One region of the Paenibacillus sp. Soil724D2 genome, then DNA from elsewhere that is predicted to be linked to it. Evidence: riboswitches for the same ligand, from Rfam matches in the RefSeq annotation. Region 1 holds a riboswitch; the other holds the start of a gene.
The links. A riboswitch is a leader RNA that binds a small molecule or an ion and turns the genes downstream of it on or off. The one in region 1 is predicted to bind cyclic di-AMP.
Positions count from the first base shown of each region.

Region 2: another riboswitch for cyclic di-AMP. It lies ahead of ASG85_RS39755 (stalk domain-containing protein); the one in region 1 lies ahead of ASG85_RS08865 (APC family permease).

Region 1 is NZ_LMRY01000006.1:350,488-358,178, forward strand. Features, by position in the region: gene ASG85_RS08845 (hypothetical protein) at 154-1,566, opposite strand; gene ASG85_RS08850 (hypothetical protein) at 1,715-1,930, shown strand; gene ASG85_RS08855 (polysaccharide deacetylase family protein) at 1,947-2,639, opposite strand; gene ASG85_RS39555 (hypothetical protein) at 2,730-2,864, shown strand; gene ASG85_RS08860 (YqkE family protein) at 2,947-3,207, opposite strand; gene ASG85_RS08865 (APC family permease) at 3,252-5,087, opposite strand; cyclic di-AMP (ydaO/yuaA leader) riboswitch at 5,185-5,335, opposite strand; gene ASG85_RS08870 (hypothetical protein) at 5,835-6,167, opposite strand; partial or broken gene ASG85_RS39830 (SDR family NAD(P)-dependent oxidoreductase) at 6,232-6,486, opposite strand; gene ASG85_RS08875 (spore germination protein) at 6,812-7,691, shown strand, end outside.
Region 2 is NZ_LMRY01000023.1:291,704-299,394, forward strand. Features, by position in the region: gene lepB (signal peptidase I) at 1-344, opposite strand, end outside; gene ASG85_RS20560 (response regulator) at 371-1,018, opposite strand; gene ASG85_RS20565 (sensor histidine kinase) at 1,072-2,133, opposite strand; gene liaF (cell wall-active antibiotics response protein LiaF) at 2,183-2,845, opposite strand; gene ASG85_RS20575 (PspA/IM30 family protein) at 3,018-3,644, opposite strand; gene ASG85_RS20580 (hypothetical protein) at 3,671-3,961, opposite strand; cyclic di-AMP (ydaO/yuaA leader) riboswitch at 4,124-4,276, shown strand; gene ASG85_RS39755 (stalk domain-containing protein) at 4,281-5,072, shown strand; gene ASG85_RS38755 (hypothetical protein) at 5,214-5,384, opposite strand; gene ASG85_RS20590 (DinB family protein) at 5,754-6,236, opposite strand; gene ASG85_RS20595 (pyridoxamine 5'-phosphate oxidase family protein) at 6,437-6,985, opposite strand; gene ASG85_RS20600 (thioredoxin family protein) at 7,058-7,375, opposite strand; partial or broken gene trxB (thioredoxin-disulfide reductase) at 7,407-7,691, opposite strand, start outside.

The DNA of each region.
Region 1 (7,691 bases):
AGGGTGGCGGGGTGAAGTTGCAGAACGGGGTGATTGGTTTGTTGGTTTGTTGGTTTGGTTTGGTTTGGTTTGTTGGTCAGTTGGTCAGTTGGTCGGTGCGGGTGGCAGATTTTACTGTTACAACTAGTTTGACGGGCAAGATGCCGCATCTTACTACACCAAAAACATCGCCACGACCGTCGTCACCGCGAGGCCGATAAGCACAGGCAGCAGATTCCGTCGCGCCAGCTCGAACGGACTCACGCCGCAGATGGCCGCTGCCGGAATCAGCGCCCACGGAATCAACGTGCCGCCGCCGACCCAGATGGCGGCCACTTGCCCGAGCGCTGTAAGCACAGCCGCGCCGGAGCCAATGGCGGTTGCGAATAGCTGCGCAATCGAGCCCGCAAGAGAGATGCCGGAGAAGCCGGAGCCATCTAGGCCCGTAATGGCGCCTACGACGGTGAGCGTCACGGCGCCGACCGCGCCGTTCAGCGGCACCTGCCCCGCGAGTGCTACACCCAGATCGTTCACGATCCCGTGCGAGCCTTGCGGAAGTATTTTGCCGAACAGCTCCGTGAAGGCGGAGTCGCCTAGATAGAAGAAAGCGGCAATCGGGATCACGGGGCCGAATACTTTGAAACCGAATACAAAACCTTCGATGAGGTAAGAAGTCGTTTGTTCTAGTCCTTGATTCCGATGTGCGAGCAGTGTCACCGCAATGAGAATGAATACGGCGGTGCCTCCAACGAGAGCCGTCGCATCTCCACCTTGCAGATTAAGCACGAACATCGCAATGACATCTAAAGCGAAGAGCAAAGGAATCATAACCGCCAGAGTTTTCTTCAGATTCGGCGCTAGATTAACTTTAGCCTGCCCGACAGCTGAAATAAGTGAGCCACTATCTCCTGGACCACTCGCTACTAGGCCATTCCGCCACGTTCCGTTCTTCATATCCCGTCGCATCATCCAAAAAGCGGTGATCGTCGTGACAAGCCCCATCACGATAACCAGCGGAATGCTTGCCTCCATGACGGCAGTCACTGGTAATCCAGCTGCATCTGCTGTTAATTTAGGAGCTCCCTGTATAATGTAATCCCCCGAAAGCGCAATCCCATGTCCGAATAAGTTCATCGCCATAGCAGCACCTAGTGCTGGCAGACCAACACGGACGGCCACAGGCAGCAGAACAGCACCAATGAGCGCGACACCGGGAGACGGCCAGAAAAACCATGACGTCACCATCATAATGATACCGATACCCCAGAAAGCTAAAGCAGGCGTTCGCATAAAGCGGGTTAGCGGAGCGACCATGGTTTCATTTATCCCTGTTCGAATGAGCACACGGCTCATCGCTACAATAATGGAGATAATCATAATGGTCCCCATCAGCTCTTTGGTCGCATAAATGAAGCTGTTGAAAATACCAGAAACGGAGCCGCTGAGCGTTTCCGTTGCCAGCAAGCCAAGCGCGAAAATACCAACTACACAAATCATTGTTGTGTCTCTACGCTTGATTAAAAGGGTAAGAATAAAACCGATAAATACTAAATAGACCCAGTGAATCGGCAATAATTGAATGTCCACCCTAGATCACGCACCCTCTCTGCCCATACAGCATTTGGTGCTACATTGTATGCTAGGCTGGGCGGAGGAGTTCGTGTGAATTCGGGTTGAGCGGCACCTTGTGGTACAATAGAAGAACTATTTTAACCAAGTTAGGGGAATGCCGAGGATGGCTAGAAATCAACGCTTAGTAACGGATACCGATTTTCAAGATGCTGTTGAAAGACAGGCTGTCGTCCGTGTTTTCAAAGATGATCACATTGTGGATTCGAATGCGGTTGTATTGCGTTTTAGTGAAAAAACAGTGGTCGTACAAACTCGTGTTAGTGATTTGACGTATTATGATCGAGAGGCTTGTGAATTTTTTGAAATGAAAAAACGATAGCTGCTGCAGCTATCGCTTAGTTTAATGTATAAGAAGCTAGTAGTACGAAGCGGTAGCCCGCTTTTTGAAGCTCAGGAATAGCTTTCATAATGCCTTCTGCCGTATCTTTCTCCGGATGGTTCATATGAGCTAGTACGATAGAACCGCTTCGGGCTTTTAACAGCGCTTTGTATACCTGATCCGTGTTATAAGTCGCTCCAGCGTCGCCGAGTACATTGTATCCAGCCAACTGAAAGCCTAAATCATGAACAACTTCTGCAGCAATATCATCATAATAGGCTGTGCCGGAACGAAAAAATAAAGGGCGCCGCCCAGTCAGCTTCTCGATCTGGTCAGCATTGTCTTTCACTTCATGAATAATATCGTTCACATTTTTGGTTCCCGCGATGCCATAGGCCAACCTGCCGTTTACGGACAAGGGCCGATGCTCGGTCCCATGATTTTCAATCTCAAACAGCGGGTTTGCGGCCAATTTGGCAAATATGTCCTTATTGGCCGTTATCCATCTCGCATTGATAAATAAGGTTGCCGGGATGTTCTCCTTGATCAAATAGTCGATCAGCTTCTCATCGTACCCACTGCCCTCCTTCCCACCGCATGCGTCAAAAGTCAGCGCAATCACTTGTTCCTTGGTAGTAAGATGTGTCCGAACACCAGGGACATTTTCGCCCCATTTCTTAGGTTTTGCATTTCCGTAACGCTCGATCAAGGTCTTTTCCAAAGTCGTAAAAGCCGGACTAGGCGATGAACTTTGGTCGCTTGAAGCCGCCGATGGTATCGTCGGAGTACTGGGGCTGCCGTGGTCTCTTTTGGTGTTTCAATCGGTATCTCTTTTGATATTCCTGTTGTTATTGGTGTTTCTATTGGTGTTGGTATTGAAGTTGTTGGTGGTGTTGTCACTGTCGGTGCACCATTTACTTCTGCAGTCCCTTGAGCTGCCTCCCTATTGCCCATCTCACAGGATGACAACGCTATCATTACGAAAAGAAAGAAAAGGAGGCACACTGTGCGCTCCCTCATTTGTGTTTACGCCAATCCAGACTGCTCTTACTCAGCAGATGTCCAAAATCATTCTCAAGCCGTTTTTCTTCTGCTTTGTGAGCAGCTTCCGCCTTCGCTCTCTCAGCATCTTTCTTCGCTTGTTCCTCTGCTTTCATGGCATCAGCCTGCGCTTTGAGTCCCTCAAGTATTTCAGGGCGCAGTAAATCCTTAAGTGTTGCAGGTTTATCTTGCACGCTGGTAACAGCAGGAGTAGACGACCATTTTTTCTTAGCCATAACGGGTTCACCTCAGTTCAGTTTCTCCCTATTATTGTACACTTCTACTCGTGCAAATGATACGGTACCGTCGCCACGACGATATCTTTATCAGCTTGCAGCTTCGAACGAATGCGTGCAGCAGACTGGTTATGGAGCAGTCGGTGCCACCATTTTTTCGGCATAAATTGCGGTAAAATAACCATAATGTTTTGTTTTTCCGAAACATGCGTGTCAATTCTCTCAATAAATTCAGCCAGCGGCTTCAGTATCGTCCGATAACGAGATTTAAAAACAACCAATCGAACGCCCGGATCCCACTTATCCCACTTCTCCTGCATCAATTCTTCATCTTCATCGGAGAACGAAACATAGAAGGCAATCACGTTTGGAGACAACGATTTCGCATAGTTCAAGGACTGTGCCACAACCCGATGAATGCCCGCCACAGGCACAATAATCAAAGGCTCCTTCGTGCAAACCCGCTCAATCGTTATATCAATACGCAATTGCTTCGCTACATCATCGTAGTGATGACTAATTTTCGTAATTAACCAAAGCAGCAGCGGGGTTATAATAATAACAATCCACGCACCTTCGGTAAATTTAGTGATGGAAAATATGAGTAAAACAGCAAGAGAAACGATCCCGCCTAAACCATTGATGAGCAGCTTTCCGATCCAACCTTTCACTCGCTCTCTCAGCCATTTACGAACCAAGCCGCCTTGCGCAAGTGTAAATGATAAAAACACGCCAATCGCATATAGAGGAATGAGTGCATCGGTCTTACCTTTGAAACCAATCAGAAGAATACTGGCAAGCACACCAAGTGTGATAATACCATAGTGAAACGAAAGTCGGTCTCCCCGGAAGGAGAACATGCGCGGGAAGTTTTTATCCTGTGCCATGATGGATGCTAAGATTGGAAAGCCGTTGAAGCTAGTATTAGCAGCCAAAACCAGAATGAGCATGGTACCAATTTGAGTTGCGTAGTACATCGCTCCACGACCAAAAGCCTGCTCTGTCACCATCGATAATACAGATGTATGGCCATTAGGATCAGGTACAATACCATAACCCAGAGCTAACACCGTTACGCCGCCAAACACGATAGCCAAAAGTGTCCCTAAGGATACTAACGTGCGCTTCGCGTTTTTCACGGATGGTGAGCGGAAATGCGGCACGGCATCGGAGATGGCCTCGATTCCCGTCACGGCTGAACACCCGGAGGAAAATGCTTTTAAAAGAACGAATAACGTTAATGAGCTCGTCATTGAGCTCGGAGCAAACGCTATGGGATGCGTATTCATGGATCCCGTCAGCATATCGTATATGCCTTTGCCCACTAGCACTAAAATACATAGAATAAAAAAGTACGTTGGAATAGCGAAAATCGTACCTGATTCCGAAGTTCCTCGCAAATTAAGCCAAACCATGATCCACACGAGAACTAAAGTAATCGGAACAATGTACGGCACCGCCGATGGAAAAGCTGACGTAATCGCCTGCACACCGGCTGAGATCGAAACGGCAACGGTAAGTGTATAGTCAATAAGCAGCGAAACTCCAGTCAGCCTCCCCCAAACCATACCTAGGTTTTCTTTGGAAACCATATACGCTCCGCCACCTTGCGGGTAGGCCTCTATCACTTGTCTATAGCTAAAAACTAGCAGCATAATCAGAGCAATAATGGATATCGCAATGGGCAATGAGAACGCAAAAGCGGCAATACCAACAGTCGCGAGTTCTAAAAGAATCTGCTCAGTCCCGTAGGCAACTGACGATAAGGCATCCGAGGATAGGATCGGTAATGCTTTCCAAACCTGCATTTTTTCGGATTCCATTTCGCTGGATTTAAGCGGTTTGCCAAACATAATTTTTTTCAATGAATCGCTTGTCATTCGTGCTAGTTCCCCCAATTAAACCTAATATCTGACATCAAACTGCGTTTTAGGACGCAAAAAAACACAAGGATAGACCTTGTGTTTATACACATGTTCTCCTTCCCACGGTCGCTTACGAGGTTAGCTGTCGGGTTCGGGCCGCGAGAATCTGCCCTAAATGGTGCCATACTTAAGCACCTTTACTCACCCCATGAAACTTGTGGTTCCCCCGCTTTTCTAAACAGAAAATTAAGCGAAATATTCAACTGTAACGTACGAGTTGAATACTACTCTCTTCTTGCAGCATAGTAAAGGATTGAAAAAACTTAAAAAGATAACTCCAACCACTTCATTCACTCAATAATACGCTTACAATCATACGATTCATTGATTTACTTCCATTCTCTTATTACATCGTGGTTTTTTAAGCATTTCTTAATGAGTTGAGTAATTAATGAAGCAAAATAAAAGAAAATATTGGATTTTAATGATAACTCCTATGCAAACGAGGATCTGTGTTGAACCCACAAGCTGAGAAAAAGCTAGCCATTCTCAAATGGACAACAAAATAGACGGCTTACGCCGTCCTTGGTTGAGAGTGTTTATAATGTTGATAAAATGCAATCTACGCGCAAGAGATGTAATGTTGAAACATTTGCTTACATATCTGTGTAAAGTTGTACTTTGTGCAACAATAAGCAAACTAATCCGCGTTATCCACGCGATTGTTGCAAAAAATACAACACTTTTAGGCAACTTGCCTCTCTAATTCTCCATTTTATTTGAATCATCCTTTTTGTCTGAACCAAGAATCACATAAGCAACGCTAAATAAAACGGTTATGCCAAAGATCTGAAGCCACGCCTTTACCGCATTTATTTTCACATTATAACTTATACTCGAATACACACCCTTTGTTGGTTGAAAGGAAACATCCAACCTGGATACCCAGATCGATTGATAACCTTGTTTTTCTGGAAAAGGAAACGGACTATTCGATAATAGGTAATAATCATCTGGGACGGCAAGAAAGCAAATAATGATGATAACGACAGCATAAACAGCCAAAAGCTTCTTACGGTGTGAGGTAACTTCCAAATTCACATCTTCTTTCGTTTTTGATTTTCAAAGCTCTTCAACGACAATGCCTTGGGCAAATTGGTCACTTAGCAAAGGTACCCTCTCCTTGCTCATTCCCAACACATTTTGAGAATACATCTAGGCCAGCTTTGGCTGCTGAATAAACACTCATACCAGAAAGATGATTTTTCGAGGACATAGAGGAAACATTTAATACACGTTTTGGAATCTGAAGGTGTTGGGAAAACCGAATGAACATGGAAGTTAAAAGGATTGGAGCCAGCAAATTTACGTGGACACTCGTAGTCAACTCTTCGGTACTTCCATGCTCAATACTGGATAATGGGGTTACAACTGCAGCTCACTCTCAACAACTAAGCCCTCGTTCCTATTCCTGGAAATACAAAGCAGATGATGTTCAGAGGATATAAGCCTACGAGCAAGTGCTTCACCTAAACCTCTTGATGTCCCTGTTATTATAAAGTATTTCAATCAAATACCTCCCCCCAAAATTAGTACCTGGTACTAACTCATCCGAGTATAATCCATAATTTGGAAAAATTCAATGTAAATCAGAGCTACCACGGCAGCTCTTTTCCCCAGTCTTGGTACAAGGAATAAATTTCCGTTTTCCAAGGAAACCTACTCTCAGGTGATATAACATGAATCTGACAGAAACAACGGATATGGCCAGACTTAAACTTCAATTTGAATCAAATAGTGATTTTGTGATGGAACGAAAACAACTTTTGGGTCATGAAGTTGTATTTTGTTATTTTCACCCCTTTGTTAACCTTGCACAAACGAATCAATTATTATCTTGGATGGAGTCCAGTCCAATCAGTGATTGGCTTCAGCAAATAAGCCTATTGAATGGCCAATTAAACGCTTCTTACGACCTGCAGTTGAGCAGCTTATTGGATGGTAATTTAGTTATTTATTTACTCGATAACCCTATAAGAAATTTTGTTATTGAGCCCGTTCCGTCAACGATTAGGAGAACGCTAAATGTTCCACAAAATGAAAATGTGATTGAGTCTTCCTTCGGAGCATTTAATGAGGATTTGGACACGAATATAGCGCTGATCCGCGATGAGCTAAGATCCCCTAAACTAACCATGAATACCATGATGATGGGGACAAAACAACCAAAAAGAACCACCTTAACTTATTTATCCGACTCTGTTAATCGTAAGCTACTTTCATCCTTAATGAAGAAGCTAGAGGCAAATAAAGCAAAGGAATTTAAACATTTGCAAGAAATCATCAAGGTTTTGGGAGAAGGGAATTTCAGCCTTATTTCCCCTTGTCTAACTTCTGAGCGGCCGGCAGAAGCAGCGGACCATTTGAAAAATGGCCGTGTTATCCTGTTTATCGAAGGACTTCCGTACGCTTTTGTTATGCCAGTTATTATTACAGATCTCTGGTGCTTGAACTCCGATCGTAACTTCCCTAAGATTACAATGGTTACCATTCGGATGCTTCGGTTTATCGGTATGTTTATCGCTTTAGTCTTACCTGCTCTATATGTATCCTTGGTCT
Region 2 (7,691 bases), on a different contig from region 1:
TCCAATTGATCTCCCGGCTTACCAATCACCCGTTTGATCCAGACATGTTTATCATCACCACTCGTAAATAAACTGAGCAATGGGCTGTCTAACAAGTCGTTCTTGAAGGTTCTCTTAAGATCGACTCTGGAGTCGATAATAACAATATCCTCATAGTTAGGTTCATATTTAAACGTATGAGAAAGCTTTGATACATACACGCGTTGACTGTCATGCAGCGTCGGATCCATGGAATGTCCCATTACCTTTGTGGATTGGAACACGAAAACACCAAGAAATACGACTAAAATAAACGAAATGGCAATGGAACCAAACCAGCTCCAAATTTGCTTTAATAGATTCATTCGTATCGCTCCCTTGTGACTATTTGCTATTCAGCCAAACCATGTTTAAAGGCATAGATGGCGGCTTGTGTTCGATCTTCTACACCTAGCTTGGCCAGAACATTGGTGACGTGAAACTTTACCGTCTTCACACCGATAAACAAATCATCCGCCAGCTCTTGATTGGATTTACCTTTCGCAATCAAGCGAAGCACTTCCATTTCACGATCGGTTAACTCCTCATGCGGTTCTGCAGCCGGCTTAGGCTGACGAAAACGATTCATGATCTTGGAGGCGACCTGTGACTCCAGAATGGACTGCCCTTTAGCCGCCGCTCTGATCGCTTGGGCGATCTCGGAGGCACGTGATGTTTTGAGCAAATAGCTGAAAGCCCCTGCTTCAATCACTGGATACATTTTCTCATCATCTAAGAAGCTCGTCAACACAATGACTTTGCAATCGGGGTAAAGTTGCAGCAGCTTCCTTGTCGTTTCGATACCGTCCATGCCTTCCATGACCAAATCCATGAGCACGACATCCGGTCGATATTCCTGTGCTAGCCGAATGCCATCATGACCATTACTGGCTTCACCGACCACTTCAATACCATCCTCTGTCCCTAGTACAGCTGCCAGTCCGATCCTGACCATCTCGTGGTCATCGACAAGTAAAACCTTGATCAACGTGTCTTCCATTTGCTTCTCCTCTCGATAGAAACTATTTTTGCCAGGCAATCTATGATAATGGATTAACTTTCAACCGAATATTCAGTAGCCAGTATAGGCACACGAATTTCAATACGCGTACCTCGATCAGGCGCCGTAATGATATCCACAGAGCCGCCAATTTCATTAACCCGCTCCTTCATGGACACTATACCATACGATGTAAGCTTCTTAGCATCTAATTCAAATCCGACCCCGTCATCGCGTATCGCAAGCCGAACACCGTCAGGACGATGCAGCAGCTTCACTTCCAGCTTATTCGCCTTAGAATGACGCAGAGCATTAGAAAGCGCCTCCTGTACAATACGGAACAAATGGTCCTCAATCCCCTTATTCAAGCGGATATCCTCGTCCATATCCCAAGTAATCGCCATGGGCACTTTAGCCGCAAGCTCCTTCAGAAGCTCGACAAGTCCTTCGGACAGTCGTTTTCCTTCCAGGTGGATAGGTCTTAAATGCAAAAGCAAGGCTCTCATTTCCGATTGGGCAACAGAAGCCATCTCCTCGATGAGATGAATTTGCCGTTTAGCCTTCTCGAAATCTTTATCCAAGGTCCGCCCTACTGCTGTTGCCGTCATCGATATCGCAAATAATTGCTGGCTCACCGCATCATGAAGCTCACGCGCCAATCGCTGTCTTTCTTCAATTACGGCAGACAGCTTAGCTTTCTCCGCAAGCTCCGCATTATCATTGGATAAGCGTTGTAGGGAAGTAACCTGCTCTTCCCACCTTTTCATAATACGGCCTAACTGATCCCCTAGGCGTCCGATTTCATCTTCACCGTGTTGGAAGCCGCCGCGGGCAAACGTCCCTTTTTCGAGCAAAATCATCGTTTCCATCATCGGCTCAAGCCTCCGAGTAATTCGGTTGCTATTCCAGAAGCCATACACAGCGCCAATGCCGCCTATTACCAAAATTGCCATGAATGTAAATTTAACGCCCTCTTGCCAACTCGTAAAGGGCACTATCAGATTGCGTGAATTCAAAAAATAAATGATCGCGCCAAACACAACGAAACTAAAGATGATCGATTCACTCATGCTGCGCCATATCATATTCGTTAATCGCCGTTTATAGCCGTCCAATTGGTGATGAACCTCCTCGAGATCTTTACGCGTGCCTAAGCGCACATTCTCACAATACTTTGATCTTGATATCTCCTACGATGTAAGAAAGCACAAGTTTCACGCGGTGATCGCAAAGTTCATAGTTAGGGGACTGCCAAATCAGCTTGTTCATAACCCCTGACTCACGCTCATTCGCAACTTGAATCTGCCCAAATGAGATGGAAGCCGTCACAGCGACACCGATATCCTCCGGCACTTTTATATCTACATCCCCTACAACACCTTGCAGGATGACCGTGGTTTCCTTTTGCTCCAAAATCGCAAGTGAAAGATCAATGTAGGTTTCTCCAATAATGTACCAAGTTGAACTGTTCCGTAAAATCCAAGGCTCACGGCCTAAACGGACGCTATCCACCAATTTCTGCTTTTGCATGTACGTATCGTCTTTGTGTACTTGCTTAGATCGTATGAAAAACAAACCTAGCGAAATTAAAACAATAGAGAACACGATAGTAATGTGATCACCGAATAAAATCACTGCCCCTATGCCGATCAGTACATAACCTTTGCGCTCTTTGCGTGAACGGACCCGATGAATGCCTAGCAAGATGAGGATAATGGCAAGAATGGGGAAAAAGCCTATCGTATGATCTAGAAGCAAAAAAAGACCGGCTCCAATCAGCACTAGTGCTGTATTGCGGTTACGGTTGCTTTTAGTTTCTTCTCCCATCGCTGCACCTCCTCTGGCTGACTTTTAATTAGTTCATATAGATTCCTAGCATACCATAAGAATGGACGACCTCCAAGATGCAAATCCTTGCGCGGCAAGGCTTCCGTATGAATCATGGAGGTCAAGGGCTCCTCAGCGCCTACTTATCAGGCGCTGGAGGGATAACACGCGGCTATTTCTTGCCGCGCGGATCGGTATCATCACTGGAGCGATGCTGCTGCCACTCTTGCTGGAACTTGCCGCGCAGCGTGCGCAGTTCCTGCTGAAGGTTGCCGCCGGCTTCCTTCAGCGTCTCTTGCGACAGGCGGCCCGCTTCGCGGAGCCCCTGAAGCGCTTCCCGGCCGAGCTCGCGGCCGGTCACTTCCAGCTCGCGCCAAGTATCGCGAGCCTCTTTCTCGTGCAGCCCGCCGCTCGGCGGCTGCACCCCCTCGGCTGCGTGCCCCGCACGCAGCCCGCGCAGTTCATCCGCGAGCGCCAGGCACACGTCCTGGCTGCTCGCGTACTGCGCGCGGTAGTGCTCGCAAGCGGCTTCCTCGCGCTGCTTCTCTTGCAGCGCTAGCCGCGCGAGCTCTTCATCGCCGGCGCGCATCGCCAGCTCGGCCTGCTCGCCGCGCAGCTGCGCCATCTCCTCTGCGTTCACACTGTGGCTTCGCAGTTCAATAGTTCGCTGCAGCGCATCCTGATAGCGCTGTTCCAGCTTCTCGATCATGCTGCTCCCCCGATCATGGTGATCAAGCTTGCCGGCCGTTTCATGCCATGCTGCTTCTGCCATCTTTCCAATGCGATCCAATATACTCATGTTGTTACACCCCCATTACTGTTGATTTAAAATTCATTTCGTTTCTTCAATAAATGAATACCATACACCACTAAACATGCTGCGAACGCAATCGCGATGAAGCCCGATAGTTTAATAGTCAGTATCAAGCCGCCCAAGCCGGCGAAAAACCATCCAATTTTCTTCCCATTCTTAATCCCTACATAGCCTAATCCAAGCATAGCTGCCGGGAATAAAAAGCCCATTAAATGAACATGACCACCCAAATGATGCAGACAAATAAGTAAACCTGCCGTGATTAAAACTAGTGCCAACCCTTTTGATCGATCCATACTCATTCTGTTTACCGCCCTTCACGTGTTCTTCATGCTTCTATCGTACCTGAAACAGCTATACGTCAAAACGGACTCGCGACTGTTTTTGTACCTAGACCTAAGTCCAGTACGTGCTAAGACCTCCATCCATATTTTGGTCGTTGTCCCGCCGAGCCTCGAATGCTAAACTATTTGAAGCCGAGTCCGGTGCACAGACAAAGTGCCGGTACGGGGGACGATTTACATGGGGTGAATATTTGCTCTTCAAAGGAGCAGACTAGGGAGAACCTTCTTCCCGAACCCGTCAACTAACCTCGAAGGCTCATTGAAGGAGGATTACCAATTGCATACAATTACTAAAGGGTTAACTAGCCTTGCTGTGTCTTTAACAGTGTTGGCAGGAGGCTTTCTTTCCCCATTTACGGCGCATGCCGCTGAGATGGACGTGAAAGTGCAAGTCAATGATGACTTGGTTCAATTTCCGGATGCTCAACCATTTCTAGATGACAATCATTCTACCCAAGTACCGATTCGTTTCGTAACGGAGAAGCTTGGTTATGACGTGAAGTGGCAAAGAGAAGGCGATGAGATCAAGGTCACGCTAAATAACGACAAACATTCGATTACCTTAGTATCGGGACAAAAGGAAGCTGAAATCGATAGCAACCGTGTCGAGATGGACACACATGCGGAATTCCAAAATGGACGCGTATACGTTCCTCTTCGTTTTTTAAGCAAAGCATCCGATATTCCCGTTCAGTGGGACGCTAGCAGCAAATTAGCTATTCTAAGTAAAGATGGCAATAAGCATGCGCCAGATTATGAATTGTTTCAATCTACTGCCTATTCAGCAGATCCATCTGAGAATGGCGGCTACGGAGCTTTTGATTATATGGGGAATCCATTAGGTATTGGAACCGTTGCTGTTGATCCCTCGGTGATTCCTCTTGGATCTAAGCTCTATATAGAAGGTTATAATTTCAATGGCCTACCTGCAGGCGGCATGTATGCTTATGCAACAGACACAGGCGGTGCAATCAAAGGCAAACGTGTTGATATCTTTATCCCAGGATCCAAGAAATCCTTGCAGAAGTTTGGTATCCAAACCATTAAAGTTTACAAACTATCCAATTAAAATAGCTTATAAGAAAAAGCTTGATTTCTGAGATTTACTTCTCAAGAAATCAGCTTTTTTTATTTAGGGCAGAACAACCAGAAAAAAACTAGAAAGGCTGCTCTCCATCCTATTGGGATGAGAAGAGCAGCCTGCAGTTACTTAAACTTGATTCTTGGGGATACCATTTAAACTTGGGACGTAATCAGGTGCCTCGTTGCTCGATAGCGTTTGAGCTTCTTCCATGAAATTAGCGTTATTTTGCTGATTGTTTTTCTTATCTGCTTTGTTATCTTCACGGTCATACTTGGGATCGGCGTCATTTTTGGGCATAGCGTTCACCTCCATTGTCTCATAGTTAGTATGAGAAGGTGGCTTGCATTCTATCCCAGTTATCTGGATCTGGTGCTGCCCCTTATTTGACTGAACTACCCTCGAGGGTTTTTGTTTTTCTTATTTCGTGTTAAATGTATTTTTGTTCACATCAGCGCGAATGGGCTCCATCGGAAATGGCTTCGCTGCATACCATTGACAGGCTATTCATCGCCTTTCAGCAATAGTTTACTTTGCCGGTTAGCCGGATCAATGGAAAATAGATAGAAAAAAGGTACAATCGCTTCTTCTTTGGAAGTGATTGTACCTTTTTCTATTCCGACGAATTTTATCAGGAACCTCTCATTTTGAGGCTATTTTTCGCTTTTGCTATTCTTGGGACAATAATCTTTTATAAGTGGAAAGGATTCCGAAGTGCAATCCTTCATGGTATAGGTTATAGCGGAGCGATTGCTCTGGAGTTACTAGAGCGAGTCCCGTGGACGTATTAATCGCAGCTACATTTTCGTTCAAGCGGTCCATCGGATACTGCTTGCGAATTCTATCCAGCTGTTCTGTCAGCAAGGTTTTCAGTTCTGGCAATGTCGGATTAGGAAGCGAAGCGGGGTACGTGTCCAATGGCGACTTTCCGGAAACGAACCGATCAGTAAACCCTTCTGGCAGATGAAGCGGGATATTCAGCTGCGATAGCGCCAAGTAATCCGTAACGAAATAGATGTGACCAAGGTGCCAACGGATATTATTGCGAAAACCAGCAGGAATGCGGTCCGCGAGTTCCTCAGTTAGGCCTTCCAATTTTCCCAGTGTTTGTGCTCTAATATTGATCAATTCTTCGAAAATAGTTGTTTTCATTTAGTATCGCTCCTCGATTGTTTATGAAATAAAGTTACTACGGCGTATCCCGGAACCGCTCTAAACGGTTTTGCCACGAGAAATCTTGCGACAACCTGATGAAGGTTGAAGGTTCCGAGCACGAAAAGAGCCGCGATCGAAATCTGATTTTCCCGAAACAACCGTTGTGGCTATCTCGGGCGGTTCTTTGAACAGAGGAGTTACGCCCGGTCGTTCTGAACTGTTCTACCTTCATAGAACATGCGATCCGGGATTTCTTCTTTCTCTTTGGCTGTCAAGGACTCCGCGCTTAATTTAAAGATGGCGGTTTTACTACCTAGTGGGGAAACGTACCGATCCAAATGACTCCGCCCCAGCGGCCGATCATAATAGCCTGGCACATATTTGTCCAGCATGACCTGCATGGCGGCCGTAGCTTCGTCTAAATCGGTTACGCGTTCCAAGTTGCCTTCGATGATGATACTCATAAAGGCGGTATCCGTTTTAGCGGGTATCGGGCTCGTGATGGTTCCGTAATTTTCGCTGATGGTGAAACAGGCTCGAGGGTTTTGCTTGATATAAGTGATTTTTCTTCCTTCTTCCGCCCCATGAAAATAAATGGCGTTGTTCAGCCAAGAGAAATTGAGTGGAATGACATAAGGAACATCTTCTGAAGATAGGCCGAGAAATCCAATCTGGGCTTGTTTAAGAAAGTGCTGGATTTTGTCGGTATCCGTCGAGCTGCGTTTCACATTGCGAAGTGGAAACATCGTATTCATCGCCTTTCAAATAGTGGGGATTGGTAAATAAGAAAACGTTCGATATTGGGTTAATGTTACGAATTAATTGATCGTATCCAAATACTCTCGGATTTGTGCAGGGGTCTTTGCAAATTTGCTGTGCAGATGAGCTAATTTCTCCCCACTCTTAAATACGAGCAAGCTGGGAATTCCTCTGACGTCATATTTTTCGGTAAGCTCTTCGAATTGCTCGGAATCTACAGCATAGAATTGCTTATCCGAATGTTCGTTTATAATATCACCGATAAACAGTTCCAAGTTTTTACAATCATGACACCAAGTCGCATCGAATTTCATAATTGTGTAGCCTTCACCGTTGATTTTCTCCTGAAATTGCTGTTGTGTTTGAATACGTTCCATGGTTATCGATCCCTTCTCCATATATTGTGAATTAATGGTTTTCGTTATGCTCCAAAAATTTCTCGACATCGATAGCTGCCATTGCACCGCTACCCACGGCCGTAATCGCCTGACGATATTTGTTGTCCTTGACATCTCCACATGCAAACACGCCAGGGATGCTTGTTTCGGAAGTGCCCGGTTTAACAATTAGATAACCGACTTCATCAAGTTCCAATTGTCCGTTTAGGAATTTCGTATTCGGCGTGTGACCGATTGTGACGAAAATGCCATCCGTCTCGATAATTTCTTCCTCACCCGTCGTATTATTTCTTAC